One region of the Streptomyces sp. NPDC057474 genome, then DNA from elsewhere that is predicted to be linked to it. Evidence: predicted binding sites of a transcription regulator. Region 1 holds the regulator's gene; each other region holds the start of a gene.

Region 1 (6,892 bases):
TCGAGGACCTCAGCCGACGGATCGCGCTGTCCATCGGTGCGGCCCGCCAGTACGCACGCCAGGCCACCATCAGCCGGGTCCTGCAGCGCGGACTGCTGCCGGGCGCGGTCGCCGAGATCCCCGGCGTGTCGAGCGCGCTCGTCTACGAGCCGTGCGACAAGGGCGGGCCCAGCGGCGACTTCTACGACCTGTTCCCGGCGGGCCGGGGCCGCTGGTGCTTCGCGATCGGCGACGTCCAGGGCAAGGGCCCCGAGGCGGCGGTGGTCATCGGTCTCGCCCGGCCCTGGCTGCGGCTGCTCGCCCGCGAGGGATACGGCGTCGCGGACGTGCTCGACCGCCTCAACCAGCTCCTCCTCGACGACGCGACCGAGGCGGCGGACGCCGCCGCCCGCGCCCTGGTCACGGCGGGCGACCCCGGCCTCGTCGACCCCGACGGCCCGCAGACCCGCTTCCTCTCCCTCCTCTACGGCGAACTCGTCCCCGTCGCCGGCGGCGTCCGCTGCACCCTCGCCTCCGCCGGGCACCCGCTGCCGCTGCTCCTGGGCCCTGACGGCGACGTGCGGGCCGTGGCCGAGCCGCAGACGCTGCTCGGGGTGATCGAGGACAGCGAGTACGTCTCCGAGACGTTCGAGCTGCGCCACGGCGACACGCTGCTGTGTGTGACCGACGGGGTCACCGAGCGGCGCAACGGCCCGCACATGTTCGACGACGGGGACGGCCTCGCCACCGCGCTCGCCGGCTGCGCCGGGCTCGACGCCCAGCTGATCGCCGAACGGATCCGACGGCTCGTGCACGAGTTCGGGCAACGACCGCCGGACGACGATCTGGCGCTGCTGGTGTTGCAGGCGGAGTAGCGGGGCCGGTGGTCGGAACACCCGAGAAGGCCGGCGGAGCGGTGCAGCCGGCCGACGGAGCAGCGGGGTCGGTCGACGGAGCAGTGGGGTCGGTCGATGGAGCAGCGGGGTGGGCCGGCGGAGCTGCCCGGGTCGGCCGACGGTGCAGCACTCGGACGTACTCGTCCCGTGCTGGACAATGGAAGGCATGCCTTCCGCACTCCCTGACGGTGAGCCCGTCCCCGACGACGGGGCGCTGCCCGCGCACGCCCTGGCCGGCGCGGCCGAGCGGCCCCTCGGGTTCTACCTGCACGTCCCGTACTGCGCGACCCGCTGCGGCTACTGCGACTTCAACACCTACACCGCGACCGAGCTGCGTGGCACCGGCGGTGTCCTCGCCTCCCGCGACAACTACGCGGACACGGTCGTCGACGAGATCCGCCTCGCCCGCAAGGTCCTAGGCGACGACCCGCGCCCCGTCCGTACGGTCTTCGTCGGCGGCGGCACGCCCACGCTGCTGGCCGCCGACGACCTCGTACGGATGCTGGGGGCGATCCGTGAGGAGTTCGGTCTCGCGGACGACGCGGAGGTGACGACGGAGGCGAACCCGGAGTCGGTCGACCCCGCCTACCTGGAGACCCTCCGCGCGGGCGGCTTCAACCGCCTCTCCTTCGGCATGCAGAGCGCCCGGCAGCACGTCCTGAAGATCCTCGACCGTACGCACACGCCGGGGCGCCCGGAGGCGTGCGTCGCGGAGGCCCGCGCGGCGGGCTTCGACCACGTCAACCTCGACCTGATCTACGGCACGCCCGGGGAGTCCGACGACGACTGGCGGGCCTCCCTGGACGCCGCGCTCGGCGCCGGACCGGACCACGTCTCGGCGTACGCGCTGATCGTCGAGGAGGGCACCCAGCTCGCCCGGCGCATCCGTCGCGGTGAGGTCCCGATGACGGACGACGACGTCCACGCCGACCGCTACCTGATCGCCGAGGAGATGCTCTCGGCCGCCGGCTTCGACTGGTACGAGGTCTCCAACTGGGCCACCTCCGACGCCGGGCGCTGCCTGCACAACGAGCTGTACTGGCGCGGCGCGGACTGGTGGGGCGCGGGGCCCGGCGCTCACAGCCATGTCGGTGGCGTCCGCTGGTGGAACGTCAAGCACCCGGGCGCGTACGCGGGCGCGCTGGCGGCAGGGCGGTCACCGGGGGCCGGGCGGGAACTGCTGGCGGACGAGGACCGCCGGGTCGAGCGGATCCTGCTCGAGCTGCGGCTCCGGGAGGGCTGCCCGTTGTCCTTGCTGCGGGAGGAAGGCCTTGCGGCGGCCGGGCGCGCTCTGTCCGACGGGCTCCTGGAGGCGGGACCCTACGAGGAGGGGCGCGCGGTGCTCACGCTGCGGGGGCGGTTGCTGGCGGACGCGGTGGTGCGGGACCTGGTGGACTGATCACCCTGGTGAATGAATCCGTGCGGAACGGGGGTTCGGTACCTAACCTGGTTCGTAGGCTGCCGCCGTAATTGCACGGTGGCGGAAACCGGAGGGCTGCGGAGATGACCGCTGTGGACGACCGACCGATGACCACCGACATCGTGAAGTTCTTCGAGAGCTTTGAGTTTCCCGAAGGATTCAAGGTCGAGCTCCTCCGGGGGGAAATTGTGATGATGGCGGGGCCGGACGTGGCCCACAACGACATCCTGGAGGCGGTTGTGGACCAGATCCCCCGCCAGCAGTGGCGGCGACTGCAGACCCAGGACATCGCCATGCTCGAAGAGACCAGTGAACCGCAGCCGGACCTTGTGGTGATTGAGCGTGGCGCTGGACCAGGTCACGGGAGGCTGATGCCGTCGGAGGTCATCACCATGCTTCTGGAGGTCGTTTCCAAGACGAGTGTGGCCCGCGACTATGGCGTCAAACGGTCGATCTACGCGGCGGCAAAGGTACCTGCCTACTTCATCATCGACCCCGTTATGGCCCAGTGTGTACTGCTTACTGAACCGACGGGCCATGGCGAAGACGCGGACTACCGCTGCCAGCGCATCACCAAGTTCGGCGACCTCACCCCGCTGGAGCCCATCGGTATCGAGCTGGATACCAGCGAGTTCGCCGCATACGAGAACGTCAGGCCCCACCGCTATCCGTGACGAAGTCGATCAGCTCCTCCACCCGTCCCAGTAGCTCCGGCTCCAGGTCCCTGTAGGAACCCACCCGCGCCAGAATCGCCTGCCACACCGCTCCGGTGTTGTCCGAAGGCCACCCCAGCGCCCGGCACACCCCCGTCTTCCAGTCCTGCCCCCGCGGCACGCGCGGCCACGCCTCGATACCCACCGACGACGGCTTCACGGCCTCCCAGATGTCGATGTACGGGTGGCCGACGACGAGCGCGTGTTCGCTCGTCACCGACGCCGCGATACGGGACTCCTTGCTGCCCGGGACCAGATGGTCGACCAGGACACCCAGCCTCGCATCAGGCCCCGGCGCGAACTCCGCGACGATCGCGGGCAGGTCGTCCACGCCCTCCAGGTACTCCACGACCACGCCCTCGATGCGCAGGTCGTCGCCCCACACCCGCTCGACGAGTTCGGCGTCGTGGCGGCCCTCGACATAGATGCGCCCGGCGCGGGCCACACGGGCGCGGGCGCCGGGGACGGCCACCGAGCCGGACGCCGTACGGCTCGGCCGCGCGGGCGCCGACGAGGGGCGTACCAGCGTCACGACCCGGCCCTCCAGGAGGAAGCCCCGGGGTTCCAGCGGGAACACGCGGTGTTTGCCGAAGCGGTCCTCCAGCGTCACCGTGCCCGCCTCGCAGCGGATGACCGCCCCGCAGAAGCCGGTGGTGGGCTCCTCGACGACCAGGCCGGGGTCGGCCGGGACCTCGGGGGCCGGCTTGGGCTTCTTCCAGGGAGGGGTCAGGTCGGGTGAGTACTGGCGCATTCGGATGACGATAGGAGAAGCCGCGCCCGGATTTCCCCGTGCTCAGCCCGACACGCCGAAACGCCGTGCCAGCGCGTCCCGTTGGGCCCGTACGAACGCCGCGTCCACCACCGCCCCGTGGCCGGGGACGTAGAGCGCGTCCTCGCCGCCCAGGTCCAGGAGCCGGTCCAGGGCGGCCGGCCAGCGGGAGGGGATCGCGTCGGGGCCCGCCTGGGGTTCGCCGGACTCCTCGACCAGGTCCCCGCAGAACACGACCTCCGGAGAGCCCGGAGAGCCCTCGGTGGCCGGCGTGCCCGGGATCAGGACCGCCAGGTCGTGGCCCGTGTGCCCCGGGCCCACGTTCGCCAGGAGTACCTGGACGTCGCCGCCCAGGTCGAGCGTCCACTCACCGGAAACGTGGTGGCGGGGGCGTACGAGGAGGTCGGCGGCCTCGGTGGCGTCCGTCGGCGGGAGGCCGTGGTGCACGGCGTCCGCACGGAGGACGTCGCAGTCACGGGTCAGGACGCCGCCGACGCCCACCGCGCCGAAGACCTCCACCCCGGCGAACGCGGCCGCCCCGAAGACATGGTCGAAGTGGGGGTGGGTGAGCGCGAGATGTGTCACACGGGAGCCACCGAGCAGCCGGCACGCCTCGGTGCGCAACCGCGCGCCCTCCCGCAGGCTCGAACCCGCGTCGATCATGAGGGCCGAACCGCCCCCGACCACCAGCCCGACCGTGCAGTCCCAGCCGGGAAGGCGGCACCGTCCGACCCGGGGCGTCAATCCCTGCCATCCGCACTCTTCCCAAGTCACCGTCATGCGCCGACGCTAGCTTTAGCTCCCCGCGTGCGGGGTGAGGGAGGGCGTCGGGGGAGGCCGGCGGTCCGGGCGGCGTCGGCGGTCGTGCGTACCGGTCGGTAGTAATCGGCCCGGCCCGTCGGTAGGAAGTGGCCCGACATCGTCGGACAGGTCGGTACGCCCCCGGCACGACATCGCTGGACCGGCCTTGCCGGGGGCGTACCCCACCGCCGTACACTGGGCGGGGAGTGTTGGCACTCGCCCGGGGTGAGTGCCAGGGGAGAGTCACAGGAGAGCGAGCTGGAGGTGTGCGCGGTGCTCAGTGAACGCAGGCTCCAGGTGCTGCGCGCCATCGTCCAGGACTACGTGGGCACCGAGGAGCCGGTCGGTTCCAAGGCGCTCACGGAGCGGCACAACCTCGGTGTCTCCCCGGCGACCGTCCGCAACGACATGGCGGCGCTGGAGGACGAGGGCTTCATCGCCCAGCCCCACACCAGCGCGGGCCGTATCCCCACCGACAAGGGGTACCGGCTCTTCGTCGACAAGCTGGCAGGCGTCAAGCCGATGACCCCGCCCGAGCGGCGCGCCATCCAGAACTTTTTGGACGGCGCCGTCGACCTCGACGACGTGGTGGCCAGGACCGTACGGCTGCTCGCGCAGCTGACACGGCAGGTCGCCGTCGTGCAGTATCCGTCGCTCACGCGGTCGACGGTGCGCCATGTGGAGCTGCTGTCGCTGGCTCCCGCCCGGCTGATGCTCGTGCTGATCACGGACACGGGACGGGTGGAACAGCGGCTGGTCGACTGCCCGGCGCCGTTCGGGGAAACGTCACTGGCGGATCTGCGCGCCCGGCTCAACAGCAAGGTCGCGGGCCGCCGGTTCACCGACGTGCCGAGGCTGGTCGAGGACCTGCCCGAGGCGTTCGACGTCGAGGACCGGGGCACGGTCACGACGGTGCTCTCCACCCTCCTGGAGGCACTCGTCGAGGAGAGCGAGGAGCGGCTGATGATCGGCGGTACGGCCAATCTCACCCGCTTCGGACATGACTTCCCTCTCACCATCCGGCCCGTTCTGGAAGCCTTGGAGGAGCAGGTCGTCCTCCTCAAGTTGCTTGGTGAGGCCGGGGATTCGGGCATGACCGTACGCATCGGTCATGAGAACGCGTATGAGGGACTCAACTCCACGTCCGTCGTCTCCGTCGGTTACGGTTCGGGCGGCGAGGCAGTAGCGAAACTGGGCGTGGTCGGACCTACGCGCATGGACTATCCGGGAACGATGGGAGCGGTACGAGCGGTGGCACGGTACGTCGGACAGATCCTGGCGGAGTCCTGAGTGGCCACGGACTACTACGCCGTTCTCGGCGTGCGCCGCGACGCTTCTCAGGACGAGATCAAGAAGGCGTTCCGGAGGCTCGCGCGCGAGCTGCACCCGGACGTCAATCCCGATCCGAAGACCCAGGAGCGGTTCAAGGAGATCAACGCCGCCTACGAGGTGCTCTCGGACCCGCAGAAGAAGCAGGTCTACGACCTCGGCGGCGACCCGCTGTCCCAGGCGGGCGGCGGAGGCGCGGGCGGCTTCGGCGCCGGTGGCTTCGGGAACTTCTCGGACATCATGGACGCCTTCTTCGGTACGGCGTCCCAGCGGGGCCCGCGGTCGCGTACGCGCCGGGGGCAGGACGCGATGATCCGGCTGGAGATCGACCTCGACGAGGCGGCCTTCGGCACGACGAAGGACATCCAGGTCGACACGGCCGTCGTCTGCACGACGTGCAGTGGCGAGGGCGCGGCCCCGGGTACGACCGCCCAGACCTGTGACATGTGTCGCGGTCGTGGTGAGGTCTCCCAGGTCACGCGGTCCTTCCTCGGTCAGGTCATGACCTCGCGGCCCTGCCCGCAGTGCCAGGGGTTCGGCACGATCGTCCCGAACCCGTGCCCCGAGTGCGCGGGCGACGGGCGGGTGCGGTCGCGGCGGACGCTCACGGTCAAGATCCCGGCCGGTGTCGACAACGGCACGCGGATCCAGCTGGCCGGTGAGGGCGAGGTCGGGCCCGGTGGTGGTCCCGCCGGTGACCTCTACGTGGAGATCCACGAGCTGCCGCACTCGACGTTCCAGCGGCGCGGCGACGATCTGCACTGCACGGTGACGATCCCGATGACGGCGGCGTCCCTCGGCACGAAGGTGCCGCTGGAGACGCTGGACGGTCTCGAGGAGGTCGACATCCGGCCCGGGACGCAGTCCGGGCAGTCGATCCCGTTGCACGGGCGGGGTGTCACGCATCTGCGGGGCGGCGGCCGTGGCGATCTGATCGTCCACGTCGAGGTCCAGACGCCCACGAAGCTCGATCCTGAGCAGGAGG
Region 2 (6,892 bases), on a different contig from region 1:
GGGGGAAGGAGGCGCGCACGGTGGAAACGGACCAGAACGCCCCGTAGCCGACGCCACCGATGATGGCCAGGACCAGGACGATCAGGAGAAGACGGACTTTGCGTCCCTTCTTCCTGCCGGACTTGCCGGACTGCTGGCCGGAGGGGGTGGTGTCGGTGGGCATCGCTGTCCTTGCTGTCCTAACACGAGCGGCAGGTCGGGCTGTGCTTTGTACTGAACGCTGGAGCAACCATAGGCGCAGGGCCCGACGCGACTTGACGCGGAGTCGGGAACTGGCGCGGACGACTGTTCGATCTTGCCCTTGCAAGCGTCAAGAAATCGTCAAGAGTTAGGTAAGGTAATGAAGTACTTGCACTGACGTAACCGCAACCGCACGGTTTCCGTGATCGGCTTCGCATGCCTCCATGCGCGCGTGCCCGCATCCAGTGCTCGGCATCCCCACACTCGGAACCACGTGCGGTTCGGCGAGAAAGGTACGGCCCTCTGACTGTCCACGACCTCAACCAGCTCCTGCTCGTCTGCTCGCTCGTCCTGCTAGTCGCGGTCGCCGCGGTCCGGATCTCGTCGCGCAGCGGGCTCCCCAGCCTGCTCGTGTACCTGGGCATCGGCATCGCCATGGGCCAGGACGGCATCGGCGACATCCACTTCAACAACGCCGAACTGACCCAGGTCATCGGCTACGCGGCCCTCGTCGTGATCCTGGCGGAGGGCGGCCTCGGCACGAAGTGGAAGGAGATCAAGCCGGCCCTGCCGGCCGCCAGCTCACTGGCGCTGGTCGGAGTCGCGGTGAGCGTCGGCGTCACAGCGGCGGGCGCGCACTATCTGATCGGCCTGGAGTGGCGACAGTCACTCATCATCGGCGCGGTCGTGTCCTCCACGGACGCGGCGGCCGTCTTCTCCGTGCTGCGCAAGATCCCCCTCCCCGCGCGCGTGACGGGCACCCTGGAGGCCGAGTCCGGCTTCAACGACGCCCCGGTGGTCATCCTCGTCGCCTCGCTCTCCATGGCCGGACCGGTCGAACACTGGTACGTCCTGATCGGTGAGATAGCGCTGGAGCTGGCGATCGGCGCCGCCATCGGCCTCGCGGTCGGCTGGCTCGGCTCCTGGGGCCTGCGGCACATCGCCCTGCCCGCCTCCGGTCTCTACCCGATCGCCGTCATGGCCATCGCCGTCGCCGCGTACGCGGCCGGCGCCCTGGCCCACGGCAGCGGCTTCCTCGCCGTCTACCTGGCCTCCATGGTCCTCGGCAACGCCAAGCTGCCCCACTGGCCGGCCACGCGCGGCTTCGCCGAGGGAGTCGGCTGGATCGCCCAGATCGGCATGTTCGTCCTGCTCGGACTGCTGGTCACCCCGCACGAGATGGGCGACGACATCTGGCCCGCGCTCGTCATAGGCCTGGTGCTGACCATGGTGGCGCGCCCGCTGAGCGTCGCCGTCGCACTCACACCGTTCCGGGTGCCGTGGCGGGAGCAGACACTGCTGTCGTGGGCCGGGCTGCGCGGCGCGGTGCCCATCATCCTGGCGACGATCCCCATGGTGAGCGGGGTCGAGGGCAGCCGCCGGATCTTCAATATCGTCTTCGTGCTCGTCGTGGTCTACACCCTCGTCCAGGGACCGACGCTGCCCTGGCTGGCCCGCAAGCTGCGCCTGGGCGGTTCCGGCGACGAGGCCGCCGACCTCGGCATCGAATCGGCGCCCCTGGAGCGGCTGCGCGGCCACCTGCTGTCCGTCGCCATCCCCGAGAAGTCCCGGATGCACGGCGTCGAGGTCAACGAGCTCCGGCTCCCCCCGGGCGCCGCCGTCACCCTCGTCGTCCGCGACGGCACCTCCTTCGTGCCGCTGCCGACCACGGTGCTGCGACGTGGCGACGAGCTGCTCGTCGTCGCCACGGATCCCGTACGGGACCAGGCGGAACGCCGCCTCAGGGCCGTCGGCCAGGGCGGCAAGCTGGCCGACTGGCTGGGGAAGGGCAACGGGACCGGCAGGGCGGGTCGTTGAGAAACGCGGGGCAGGTCGTTGAGAACGGGTTTCGCACCGCTCACACCCTCTGAAATCAGGGGTACGGCCGTCCATGGTGCTCATTTTCACAGGTGACCCGGCTTATCCCCCTGTACGATGAAGGCGCACTTGATCGGACCAACTCTGTCTGACGCAGAGCTGGCGCGACCGTATGGCGGCCGTCACGCCCCTCCCTGTGGGCCCGGCATCTACCGCAGTGGCGCAAGAGGACAGCTCTCGGCGCCCGATCCCCCGCGAACCGGGGGGCCGCGCTACCAGGCGGCGGAAAGGCACGGCCGTGGCGTCCACGGTCACCTCGAACACCTCGAAGGCGTCCCGCCCGGGCTACGGGCAGCTGCTGCGCACCCGTGGCGCGTGGACGTTCCTTCTCCCCGGCTTCGCGGCACGCCAGCCGTTCGCGATGCTGACCATCTCCATCGTGCTGCTGGTCCAGCACACCACCGGCTCGTACGGGGCGGCCGGCGCCGTGGCCGCCGCGACCGGTGTCTCCATGGCGCTGTTCGCCCCCTACAGCGGCCGTCTCGCCGACCGTCACGGCCAGCGGGCCGTCCTGATCCCCGGCATCCTCGTCCACGGGGCTGCGGGCCTCTCCCTGACGGCGCTGGCCCTGATGGACGCCCCCCTGTGGGCGCTCTTCGCCGCCGCCGTACCGACCGGAGCCTCGGTGCCGCAGATCGGCCCCATGGTGCGGGCCCGCTGGGGCGTCAAGCTCCAGGACTCGCCCCTGATGAGCACCGCGGCCGCCTTCGAGTCCGTCACCGACGAGCTGACCTTCGTGCTCGGCCCGCTGGTCGCGACCGCGCTCTGCACCGCTGTGCACCCGGCGGCCGGCCTGTTCACCGAGGCCGGGCTCACCCTGATCGGCGGCCTGCTGTTCGCCGCGCAGCGCGGCACCCAGCCCAAGGTCGTCTCCGTGGCGCACGCGCGCGTGGAGCACGTCTCCGCCCTGTCCGTCCCCGGAGTGCGCGTCCTGATCGTCACCTTCCTGGGCATCGGCTCCGTCTTCGGCGGCATGCAGGTCTCGCTCGCCGCCTTCTCCGAGTCGATCGGCGAGCCCGGTCTGAACGGCGTCCTGTACGGCGTCTTCGCCGCCGGCAACATGCTCTCCGGCATCGTCTGCGGCGCGATCGCGTGGAAGGTCGCCCATCGGCGGCGCCTGGTCGTCGGCTACACGGCCCTCGCGCTGGTGACCTCCGCCCTGTGGACCGCCGACTCCGTGCTCGTCCTCGCCGCGCTCGGCCTGCTGGTCGGCATGTGCATCGCCCCGGCCCTGATCACCGGCTACACGTTGGTCGACTCCCTGGTCCCGTCCGGTGCCCGCACGGAGGCCTTCACCTGGCTGACCGGCGCGGTCGCGCTCGGCCAGGCGGCCGCCGTCACGGCCGCCGGACAGCTGGAGGACCGACTGTGGACCGGCGCCGGATTCCTGGTGCCGATGGCCGGTACGGCATTGGCTCTTGCCACGCTGTTGGCGCTGCGTAGGCGGCTGGTGCCGCCGCGCGTGACCCGCGTGGTCACGCGCGGCGCGGCCCATCGCGAACCTGCCGCGATCGGTGAGATGTGACCTGTGATTTTCCCAGGGAATTGGTCACTGTGACTCCGCCGCTCAAGCGGCTTCCCACGTGGGCGGGAAGGCCCTCATGGCGGTCAAGCCCTGACCGCCGCCCGTGAGCAGGTGACGTGCGTTACTCCATTCGTCGGCAGCACGGGTTAACATGGACGATCGTTAGCACTCATCGAGTGAGAGTGCCAGGAGGAAGAGCCAGTGCCGACGTACCAGTACCAGTGCACCGAATGCGGTGAGGGCCTCGAAGCGGTGCAGAAGTTCACCGACGACGCCCTGACCGAGTGCCCCGCCTGCAACGGCCGCCTCAAGAAGGTGTTCTCCGCGGTCGGCATCGTCTTCAAGGGCTCCGGTTTCTACCGGAACGACAGCCGCGGCTCCTCGTCGAGCAGCAGCCCGGCGACGTCGAAGTCCTCGTCGGACGCGAAGTCGGCCTCGGACGCGAAGCCCTCGTCGTCTTCGTCGTCCTCCGACTCGAAGTCGTCGTCCTCGGGCTCTTCCTCCACCAGCAGCACCTCGGCCGCGTAGCACCTCCGTCCGGGACCCCGCCGTCGTACGACGACCGGCGGGGTCTTCGGCGTTTCCCGGCCCGGTTAGGGTGCGGGCATGGCGAACACGGAGCACGTGGAGAACGGGGTCCGGCTTGCGGTCGGGGCGGGCACGGCGGACGGCACGGCGGGGACGGACCTGGCGGAGATCGGCGTCATCGGAGGCTCGGGCTTCTACTCCTTCCTCGACGACGTGACCGAGATACAGGTCGACACCCCCTACGGGCCGCCCAGCGACTCCCTCTTCCTCGGTGAGATCGCCGGACGCCGGGTCGCCTTCCTCCCGCGCCACGGCCGCGGCCACCATCTGCCGCCGCACCGCATCAACTACCGCGCCAACCTGTGGGCGCTGCGCTCCGTCGGGGCGCGCCAGGTGATCGGCCCGTGCGCGGTGGGCGGTCTGCGGCCGGAGTACGGACCGGGCACGCTCCTCGTCCCGGACCAGTTGGTGGACCGCACCAAGTCCCGCACCCAGACCTACTTCGACGGCCTCCCGCTGCCCGGCGGCGCCATCCCCAACGTCGTCCATGTCTCGTTCGCCGACCCCTACTGCCCCGTCGGCCGCAAGGCCGCCCTCGAAGCGGCGCGCGGGTGCGACTGGGAACCGGTGGACGGCGGCGCCCTCGTCGTGGTCGAGGGCCCCCGCTTCTCCACCCGCGCCGAGTCCCTGTGGCACCGGGCCCAGGGCTGGTCCGTCGTCGGCATGACCGGCCACCCCGAGGCCATCCTCGCCCGCGAACTCGAGCTCTGCTACACCACCCTGACCCTCGTCACCGACCTCGACGCCGGCGCCGAGACCGGCGAGGGCGTCTCCCACGAGGAAGTCCTCCAGGTCTTCGCCGCCAACGTCGACCGCCTCCGGGGCGTCCTGTTCGAGGCGATCGCCGCACTACCGTCGAACGACAGCCGTGCCTGCCCGTGCACGAACGCACTGGGCGGGATGGACCCTGGGTTCGAACTGCCGTGACAGGAGAGCCATCGGGCCCGTGGGCGATCGAGGACGAGCCCAACCATTCCCAGCCCGCCCGGCGTTTGAGAGCGAGCCCAGCCATTCCCAGCCCACCCGGCGTATGAGAGCGAGCCCAACCATTCCCAGCCCGCCCGGCGTTTGAGAGCGAGCCCAGCCATTCCCAGCCCGTCCGGCGTATGAGGACGAGCCCAGCCATTCCCAGCCCGCCCGGCGTTTGAGAGCGAGCCCAGTCATTCCCAGCCCGCCCAACGGCCGAGGATGAGCCCAGCCATTTTCAGCCCGTCCGGCGTTCGAGGACGAGCCCGAAGGGCGACAGCGGGTCTGGGGCGCATCCACAGAGTTGGTTCGGGGTCGAAGGGGCAGCGCCCCTGGGGATGGGACGGGTAGGGGCGGCGGGGGCGGAACTCCTCATTCGGGTGGCGGAGTTTTCCACAGTCGGTGGGTAGTCCACAGGCCACAGCAGGCTTCGCCGCGAAGCCTCATCGTGGGACCGCAAGCCGATCTCACACAGCAGGTGGTGGCCCCATGTCCCGTCCCTCATCCTCACCCTCACCCTCATCCTCATCCTCATCCTCACCCTCACTCTCATCCACGCCCTCGTCCTCGCCCTCGTCCGCACGCCTTCCCTCCTGGGCCGCCGGCCCACCCGGCACCGACACCCCTCCCACCTGCGAGGTCCCACACTTCGCCCCACTACGGGTACGCGGCGGCGCCCACCGGCTCCGCCGCCTCGCCCGCTGCCGAAGGCGAGCCTTGGCCGCGGGCCTGGCGGTGACTGCCGCCGCCCTGCTGGCGACGGGGGCAGGACCGAGGGAAGCCGAACGGGTCAGGGGCCACCCCGTGGCCGACCCGCTCCCCGAGCGACCCAGCACCGTGGCGACGGTGACCGCACCGGTACGCATCGCCGACGGCGCGACGGTACGGCTGCTGCACCCCGGCGACCGCGTCGACGTGATCGCGGCCGAGGAGTCCGCGACGGGCGCCGGCGCCGCACGGGTCGTCGCACGCGGCGCCCGCGTGGCCAAAGTGCCGACCGCCAGCGCCACCGAGAGCGGAGCCCTGGTCGTCCTGACCGTGCCCCGCCGCACGGCGGCCCGGCTGGCCGGCGCGGGCGCCACGTCCCGCCTGGCGGTGACCCTGTGGTGACCGCCAACCCCGACGCCGGCCCCCACCCGTCAAGTCCCACAATGAAGGGACCCACTTGGACACCCGGGACCGGCCCTGACGTAGGTTGCGGAGTCGTTTGTTCCACAACCAGCGCAGAGAGGCCTCGTGGTGAGCGAGAAGAAGGAGCCGAGCATCTGGGAGGGCTTCAAGGCCTTCCTGATGCGGGGGAACGTCGTCGACCTGGCCGTCGCCGTGGTCATCGGCGCAGCCTTCACCAACATCGTCAACTCGGTGGTGAAGGGGGTCATCAACCCACTGGTGGGTGCCTTCGGCACCAAGGACCTCGACAAGTACAGCTCGTGTCTGAAGGACCCCTGCAAAACGGCTGCGGACGGCACGGTCACCAACGGCATCCCGATCATGTGGGGCACAGTCCTGAGCGCCACGCTCAGCTTCGTCATCACCGCGGCCGTCGTCTACTTCCTGATGGTGCTCCCCATGGCCAAGTACCTGGCCCGCCAGGAAGCCCGCCGGAAGGCGAAGGAAGGCGCGCACGAGGTCATCGAGGTGACCGAGCTGGAGGTGCTCAAGGAGATCCGCGACGCCCTGGTGGCCCAGCGCGGCTCGGGCCACGACCGCGAGTAACGGCGCTCGAAACCTTTGGCCGGCGATACCGACAAATCA
Region 3 (6,892 bases), on a different contig from region 1:
CGACGATCTGGAGAAGTAGGCGGCGCCCGGAGCGTCCGGAGACGACGGGCGGCGACGCGGGAAGGCCCGGCACCCCTCCCTCGTGCGGGGGTTCCGGGCCTCACCTGTGGCTTACCGACGTGCGTACGTCAGTGGGAGTGGCCGTGGCCGCCGTGGCCCGCGTCGGCCGGCTCCTCTTCCTTCTTCTCGACGACCAGGGTCTCGGTCGTGAGGAGGAGGGAGGCGATGGAGGCGGCGTTCTCCAGGGCGGAGCGGGTGACCTTGACCGGGTCGATGACGCCCTGCTTGACCAGGTCGCCGTACTCGCCGGTGGCGGCGTTGAAGCCCTGGCCCTTGTCCAGCTCGGCGACCTTGGAGGTGATGACGTAGCCCTCCAGGCCGGCGTTCTCCGCGATCCAGCGCAGCGGCTCGACGGCGGCCTTGCGGACGACCGCGACACCCGTGGCCTCGTCGCCGGTCTTGCCGAGGTTGCCCTCGAGGACCTTCACGGCGTGGACGAGCGCGGAGCCACCACCGGAGACGATGCCCTCCTCGACCGCGGCGCGGGTCGCGGAGATGGCGTCCTCCAGACGGTGCTTCTTCTCCTTCAGCTCCACCTCGGTGGCGGCGCCGACCTTGATCACGCACACGCCGCCGGCCAGCTTCGCGAGGCGCTCCTGGAGCTTCTCGCGGTCCCAGTCGGAGTCCGTGTTCTCGATCTCGGCCTTGATCTGGGCGACGCGGCCCTGGACGGCCCCGGAGTCACCGGCGCCGTCGACGAGCGTGGTGTCGTCCTTGGTGACGGTGACGCGGCGGGCGGAACCGAGCACGTCCAGGCCGACCTGGTCGAGCTTGAGGCCGACCTCCTCGGAGATGACCTCGGCGCCGGTCAGCGTCGCCATGTCCTGCAGCATCGCCTTGCGACGGTCGCCGAAGCCGGGGGCCTTGACGGCGACCGCGTTGAAGGTGCCGCGGATCTTGTTCACGACCAGGGTCGACAGGGCCTCGCCCTCGACGTCCTCGGCGATGATCAGCAGCGGCCGCGAGGCGTTGGACTGGATGACCTTCTCCAGCAGGGGCAGCAGGTCGGCGATGGCGCCGATCTTGCCCTGGTGGATCAGGATGTACGGGTCGTCGAGGACGGCCTCCATACGCTCCTGGTCCGTCACGAAGTACGGCGACAGGTAGCCCTTGTCGAAGGCCATGCCCTCGGTGAAGTCCAGCTCCAGACCGAAGGTGTTGGACTCCTCGACGGTGATGACACCGTCCTTGCCGACCTTGTCCATCGCCTCGGCGATGAGCTCGCCGACCTGCGTGTCCTGGGCGGACAGACCGGCGACGGCGGCGATGTCGGACTTCTCGTCGATCGGGCGGGCGGTCGCGAGGAGCTCCTCGGACACGGCCTTGACCGCGGCGTCGATGCCCTTCTTCAGGGCGGCCGGGGAGGCACCCGCGGCGACGTTCCGCAGGCCCTCGCGGACGAGCGCCTGGGCCAGCACGGTGGCGGTGGTCGTACCGTCACCCGCTACGTCGTTGGTCTTGGTCGCCACCTCCTTCACCAGCTGGACGCCGAGGTTCTCGTACGGGTCGTCGACCTCGACCTCACGGGCGATGGTCACGCCGTCGTTGGTGATGGTGGGGGCGCCGAACTTCTTGTCGATGACGACGTTGCGGCCCTTGGGGCCGATCGTCACCTTGACCGTGTCGGCAAGCTTGTTGACGCCGCGCTCGAGGGCGCGACGGGCGTCCTCGTCGAACTTCAGGATCTTCGCCATGGGAGCGGTTCAGCCCTCTCGGAAAACGTGGGTGAAACGAACTGCGCCCCGAACGCCCGGCTTCATAAGGTCGCGGGGGCCCGGGGCGCAGCTCAAAAGCAATGTGCTTCGGTGGAAGCGGGTGCAGGATTTCTGGGGGTGACCCCCCAGACCCCCTTACTTCTCGATGATCGCGAGGACGTCGCGAGCCGAGAGGACGAGGTACTCCTCGCCGTTGTACTTCACTTCGGTGCCGCCGTACTTGCTGTACAGCACGATGTCGCCGGTCTTGACGTCGAGCGGCAGGCGCTCGCCGTTCTCGAAGCGGCCCGGGCCCACGGCCAGGACGACGCCCTCCTGGGGCTTCTCCTTGGCGGTGTCCGGGATGACCAGGCCAGAGGCCGTGGTCTGCTCGGCGTCGAGCGGCTGGACCACGATGCGGTCCTCGAGCGGCTTGATGGCAACCTTGGAGCTGGTGGTCGTCACGATCCGACCTCCCCCTTCGGAGATCTCACGGGGTTAACTGTCTGAGGTGGCGACCAGGTGGATCCGTCGTCGCGGGTGCCGGACCTGCCCGTCGCTAGTTGGCACTCTCCAGGGGGGAGTGCCAGACCTGAGACTATGACCGCGATTAGCACTCGGTCAAGCGGACTGCTAATCGAGTGGGTCGCGGCGGCGCGTCGCGTGGGGTGCGGCGAGGCGCCGGACGCGTCCGGGGCGAGCGTCAGAGGTAGTCCTCCAGGCGGCCGACCGTCAGGCCCTGCTGCTGGATCCGGCGCAGCAGCCGCGTCGTCATCTCCGTGAGCGTGGCGCCCTTCAGCTGGTCCGGGCCCCGGAATTGGGCCAGGACGATGTCGCCGGGGCGGAGGTGGTCGCCGACGGCGTAGCGGAGGTCGTTGATCTGCATGGACGCGCGCCACAGGACGACGGCCGCGATGCCGCAGTCGGCGGCGGCGCGGAGCGTGGTGGTGTCGTAGACGCCGTAAGGCGGGCGGAAGAGGGCCGGCCGGACGCCGAAGCGCTGTTTCAGCTTGTTCTGCTGGCCGCAGATCTCGGCGCGCTGTCCGGCGTACGGCAGGCCGCGCAGGGCGGTGTGGTCGAGCGTGTGGTTCTGCACGGTCGCGCCGACCGCCCGCAACCGCGCGAAGTGGCCGTACCCCGGCCCCACGACACTGTCCGTCAGGAACATGCTCACCGGCAGCCGCAGCTCCCGCACCATGTCGACGAACCTCGGGTCCTTCTCGGCCCCGTCGTCGTACGTCAGGAAGACCACCTTGTCCCGGGTCGGGACGCGGTCGACGACGGGCGGCAGACCCGGGCGGGCCGCGCGGGGTACGGAAGGCAGGTCGGGAGTCCTGGGTGCGGGAGCGAGGGGGGTGGCGAGGCCCCAGCGGCGGTACGGGGGCGAGTGCGGGTGGCGGGGAACCGCGGAGCCGGGAGCAGTTGCGCCGGGGCGTGGGGCGGAGGAGCCGAGATTCGATGCGCCGCCCGCGCCGGAACACGGAGTGGAGGAGCCGGGGTTCGATGCGCCGCCCGCGCCGGGGTGGGGGACGGCTGAGCTCGGACCTCTGTACTGCGCCGGAGCCGATGGCGGCCTTGGCCCTCGCGCCGGCAGTCGGCCCTTCGCCATCGCTTCGACCCCGGGCCCCTCCGCTCGGTCGGCGCGGCCGCCGGGATCGCCTGCGCACCCGGCAAGGAGCAGTACGGCGAGGGCCGTGAGAGCGGAGAGAGCGGCCAAGGCGCGGGCGACCGGCGTACGAGCTGTCACAACGCGCGCCCCACGGCGCACCACAGGCTCTTCCCGGTTCCCACACCCTCGGCCCACCCAGCGTTCTCCCCGCGCCACCCGCCTTCCTCGCGCCAGACCTTCCCCCGGCGCCGCACCCCCTCTTCGCGCCGCACCCCCTCCCCGTGCCTGACGCCCTCCCCTCACCCGATGCCCCCCGCCGCCCCTCACAGGTAGTCCTCCAGCCTCGCCACCGCGTACCCCTCGGCGGTGACCAGGTTCAGGAAGCGGCGGATCATGTCGGGCATGGTGCCCTTCCAGTCGGACTCGCCCCGGAAGTGGCTGAGGACGATGTCGCCGGGGCGGAGTTCGCGGTCCCATTCGCGGTAGTCCCAGCGGTCGACGAAGACCTCCTCGTTCCAGAGGGGGACGGCCTTGACGCCGCAGGCCTTGGCGGCGTGGAGGGTGTCCCGGTCGTAGTTGCCGTAGGGCGGCCGGAAGAGGGTGGGCCGTTTGCCGTACCGCTTCTCGATCACGTCCTGTATGCCGCAGATCTCACGCTTCTGGGCGGCGTAGGAGAGGGCGGGCATGTGCCGGTGGCTGAGGGTGTGGTTGTTGAGGACGACGCCGCGGTCCCGCATCCGCTCGAAGTAGCCGTAGTCCTCCTTGACCAGGTAGTCGCTGAGGAAGGCGGTGTACGGGATCCTCAGCTCGCTCATCATCCGCAGGAGCGCGGGGTCCTTCTCGGCACCGTCGTCGATGGTGAGGAAGACGACCTTGTGGCGGGTCGGGACCGTGGTGAAGACCGGTGGAAGTCCGTCCTCCACGTGCCCGTCGACCTCGAATCCCTTACGGGTCCTGAGCGCCGGCTTCTTCGTCGGGGGCGCGGGCGCGATCAGCGGCACCTCGGCCAGCCCCCAGCGCTTCGCGGCGGCGACCCGCGCGGCGTGCGCCCGGCGCAACTTGCCGGCGTACGTGTCGAGGGCTCGTGCGCCGGGCACGTCGAGGGGCCGCCGCCCACGCTCCTGGCCGTGCGCCGCCCCCGCGGTCCCGCGCCGCTCGGAGGAGCCACTCTCCGATGTCTCCTCGGCACCACCCCCAGCACAGCCGGACACGATGACCGCGGCGGCGAGCACGGTGCCGCCGCCCCGGACACCACCGCTCCCCCACCAGAAACTCGCCCGCTTCGCACTCTTTCCATCATTTTGTCGTACAAGTCGCATGGCGCCGCATCCTCGCAGGACAGCCCCTCCCCACCACCCCGACACCGCCACCGGCCCCGGACCATCCACCGACTGGCCCACACCACCGGCGTGCTCCCTCACCCCCCTCCCCACCCCCCGCACCACCCCGCACCACCCCTCCGCGCCCCACGCCCCCTCCCCCTGACCGACAATGGCCCGGTGAACGCCCTGGACCCCGCCACCTTCCTCGCCCCCCTCCTCACCCCCGAGGGCCGCGCCCTCCTCGACGAGGTGCGCGATACCGAACCGGCGCGGGAGTTGGCCGTGGCGACCCGGCTGCGCCGTGACCACCCGGCGGCACTCGTATCGGCGGCCATGGCACAGGCGCGGCTGCGGCAGCGGGCGGCGGCGAAGTTCGGGGCGGCGGACGCGGAGCGGATGTTCTTCACGCCGAACGGGGTCGAACAGTCGACCCGGACGACCGTGGCGACGTACCGGGCCGAGTGCTTCCATGCGATGGGCGTGCGGTCGGTCGCCGACCTGTGCTGCGGGATCGGCGGGGACGCGATCGCGATCGCGCGCACCGGGATCCGCGTGCTGGCCGTCGACCACGACCCGCTGACGGTGGCGGTGGCCCGCGCCAACGCCGACGCGCTCGGCCTCGCCGATCTGATCGAGGTGCGCGAGGCGGATGTGACGGAGGTGGACACGGCCGGGTACGACGCCGTGTTCGTCGACCCGGCCCGGCGTTCCTCCGGGCGCGGCCGGATCTTCGACCCGGAGGCCTACTCCCCGCCCCTGTCCTGGGCCGTGTCGGCCGCGCTCAAGGCTCCGCTCGGCGTGCTGAAGATCGCGCCCGGCATCCCGCACGAGGCGATTCCGCCGACGGCCGAGGCCGAGTGGATCTCGGACGGCGGGGATGTGAAGGAGGCCGTGCTGTGGTTCCGGGAGAACGGAACGCCTGGGTCGCGGCGGGCGATGCTGCTGCCCGCGGAGGCCGACATCCGGGCCTCCCCCGACACCATGCTGCCCGACCCCCCGGTCCGCCCGGTCGGCCGGTACCTGTACGAGCCCGACGGCGCCGTCATCCGCGCCCACCTGGTCGCCCAGGTCGCCGAAGACCTGGAGGGCGGGCTGATCGACCCCACGATCGCCTACATCACCGCCGACGAACACCACGTCACCCCGTACGCCACCGCCTACGAGATCACCGACCAACTCCACTTCAGCGTCAAGAAGTTGAAAGCCCTGCTGCGGGAACGCGAGGTCGGCATCCTGACCGTGAAGAAGCGGGGGTCGGCCGTCGAGCCGGAGGAACTACGGAAGAAGGTCAAACCGCAGGGGCGCAACTCGGCGACGGTCTTCCTGACCCGGGTCGCGGGAGCGCCGACGATGCTGATCGGCCACCCGGCCTAGCGCCGCCTGCCCCCGCTCTCCTCACTCCTCCTCCGCCCGCGCCAGCAGCAACGCCCGCTCCCGCTCGTTCCGCGCCAGCCCGGCCGCCCGTACGAACTCGGCGCGCGCCTCCTCCGTACGGCCCAGCCGCCGCAGCAGATCCCCCCGCACGCTCGGCAGCAAGTGGTAGTCGCGGAGGGCGGGTTCGGCGGGGCTCAGCCCTCCTGGATCTCCCGCACCTCGCAGGTGACCGTCCAGTAGTCCTCGTGCACCTTCAGGAACCGCTTGGCCCACTCGACCGCCTCGGCCATGTCCTTGCACTGCATCAGCGCGTAGCCGCCGACGACCTCCTTGGTCTCGGTGAACGGGCCGTCGGTGACCGACAGCTTCCCGCCCTCCCACCGCACCCTCTTCCCCTGCGCGGTCGGCATCAGCCCGGCGGTGTCGAGCATGACCCCCGCCTTGGTGATCTCCTCCAACAGATCCCCCATCCGCTGCATCAGCTCGGGGCTGGGGCCCTCGGCGGGCGCTGTCGTCTCGTCAATCCGGATCATCGAGAGGTAGCGCGGCATGGTGACTCCCAATGCATCGGCGGCCAGGGCTTCTCCCCGACTCTCACCCATGCGTCGAACGGCTGCATCTCGGATCGACACGGCCGCCGGATTTCTTGAAGTGTTTTTCGCCGCTACTTCAGCGACTCCCACAACTCGCTCGCCTCCGGCTCGTCCGCCACCACCCGGTTGCTGTCGTAGGGGGCGGTGACGACCGGCATCATCACGGTTGTCGTGTCGTCCGACGACAGGCCCTTCAGGCTCTCGCCCAGCCTCATCAGTTCGGTCAGGGAATCGAGGCCG

The links. The regulator HrcA, encoded in region 1, represses chaperone genes, less so after heat shock. The targets are predictions, from matches to a motif close to TTNGCACTCNGNNNNNCNGAGTGCNAA.
Region 2: the regulator HrcA is predicted to act here: its motif matches at 3,746-3,772, upstream of ACFU53_RS40460 (FmdB family zinc ribbon protein).
Region 3: the regulator HrcA is predicted to act here: its motif matches at 2,365-2,391, upstream of groES (co-chaperone GroES).

Annotation. Positions count from the first base shown of each region.
Region 1 is NZ_JBHVDX010000237.1:8,159-15,050, forward strand. It holds gene ACFU53_RS40190 (SpoIIE family protein phosphatase) at 1-854, shown strand, start outside; gene hemW (radical SAM family heme chaperone HemW) at 1,042-2,274, shown strand; gene ACFU53_RS40200 (Uma2 family endonuclease) at 2,379-2,969, shown strand; gene ACFU53_RS40205 (DUF3097 domain-containing protein) at 2,947-3,759, opposite strand; gene ACFU53_RS40210 (MBL fold metallo-hydrolase) at 3,802-4,557, opposite strand; gene hrcA (heat-inducible transcriptional repressor HrcA) at 4,852-5,868, shown strand; gene dnaJ (molecular chaperone DnaJ) at 5,869-6,892, shown strand, end outside.
Region 2 is NZ_JBHVDX010000241.1:5,592-12,483, reverse strand. It holds gene ACFU53_RS40475 (penicillin acylase family protein) at 1-163, opposite strand, end outside; gene ACFU53_RS40470 (potassium/proton antiporter) at 397-1,998, shown strand; gene ACFU53_RS40465 (MFS transporter) at 2,297-3,583, shown strand; gene ACFU53_RS40460 (FmdB family zinc ribbon protein) at 3,785-4,111, shown strand; gene ACFU53_RS40455 (S-methyl-5'-thioadenosine phosphorylase) at 4,190-5,098, shown strand; gene ACFU53_RS40450 (hypothetical protein) at 5,627-6,247, shown strand; gene mscL (large conductance mechanosensitive channel protein MscL) at 6,377-6,853, shown strand.
Region 3 is NZ_JBHVDX010000070.1:7,228-14,119, reverse strand. It holds gene ACFU53_RS20920 (ester cyclase) at 1-19, shown strand, start outside; gene groL (chaperonin GroEL) at 129-1,754, opposite strand; gene groES (co-chaperone GroES) at 1,911-2,219, opposite strand; gene ACFU53_RS20905 (polysaccharide deacetylase family protein) at 2,458-3,363, opposite strand; gene ACFU53_RS20900 (polysaccharide deacetylase family protein) at 3,687-4,682, opposite strand; gene ACFU53_RS20895 (methyltransferase domain-containing protein) at 4,863-6,059, shown strand; partial or broken gene ACFU53_RS20890 (RNA polymerase subunit sigma-24) at 6,081-6,248, opposite strand; gene ACFU53_RS20885 (YciI family protein) at 6,254-6,610, opposite strand; gene ACFU53_RS20880 (LCP family protein) at 6,724-6,892, opposite strand, start outside.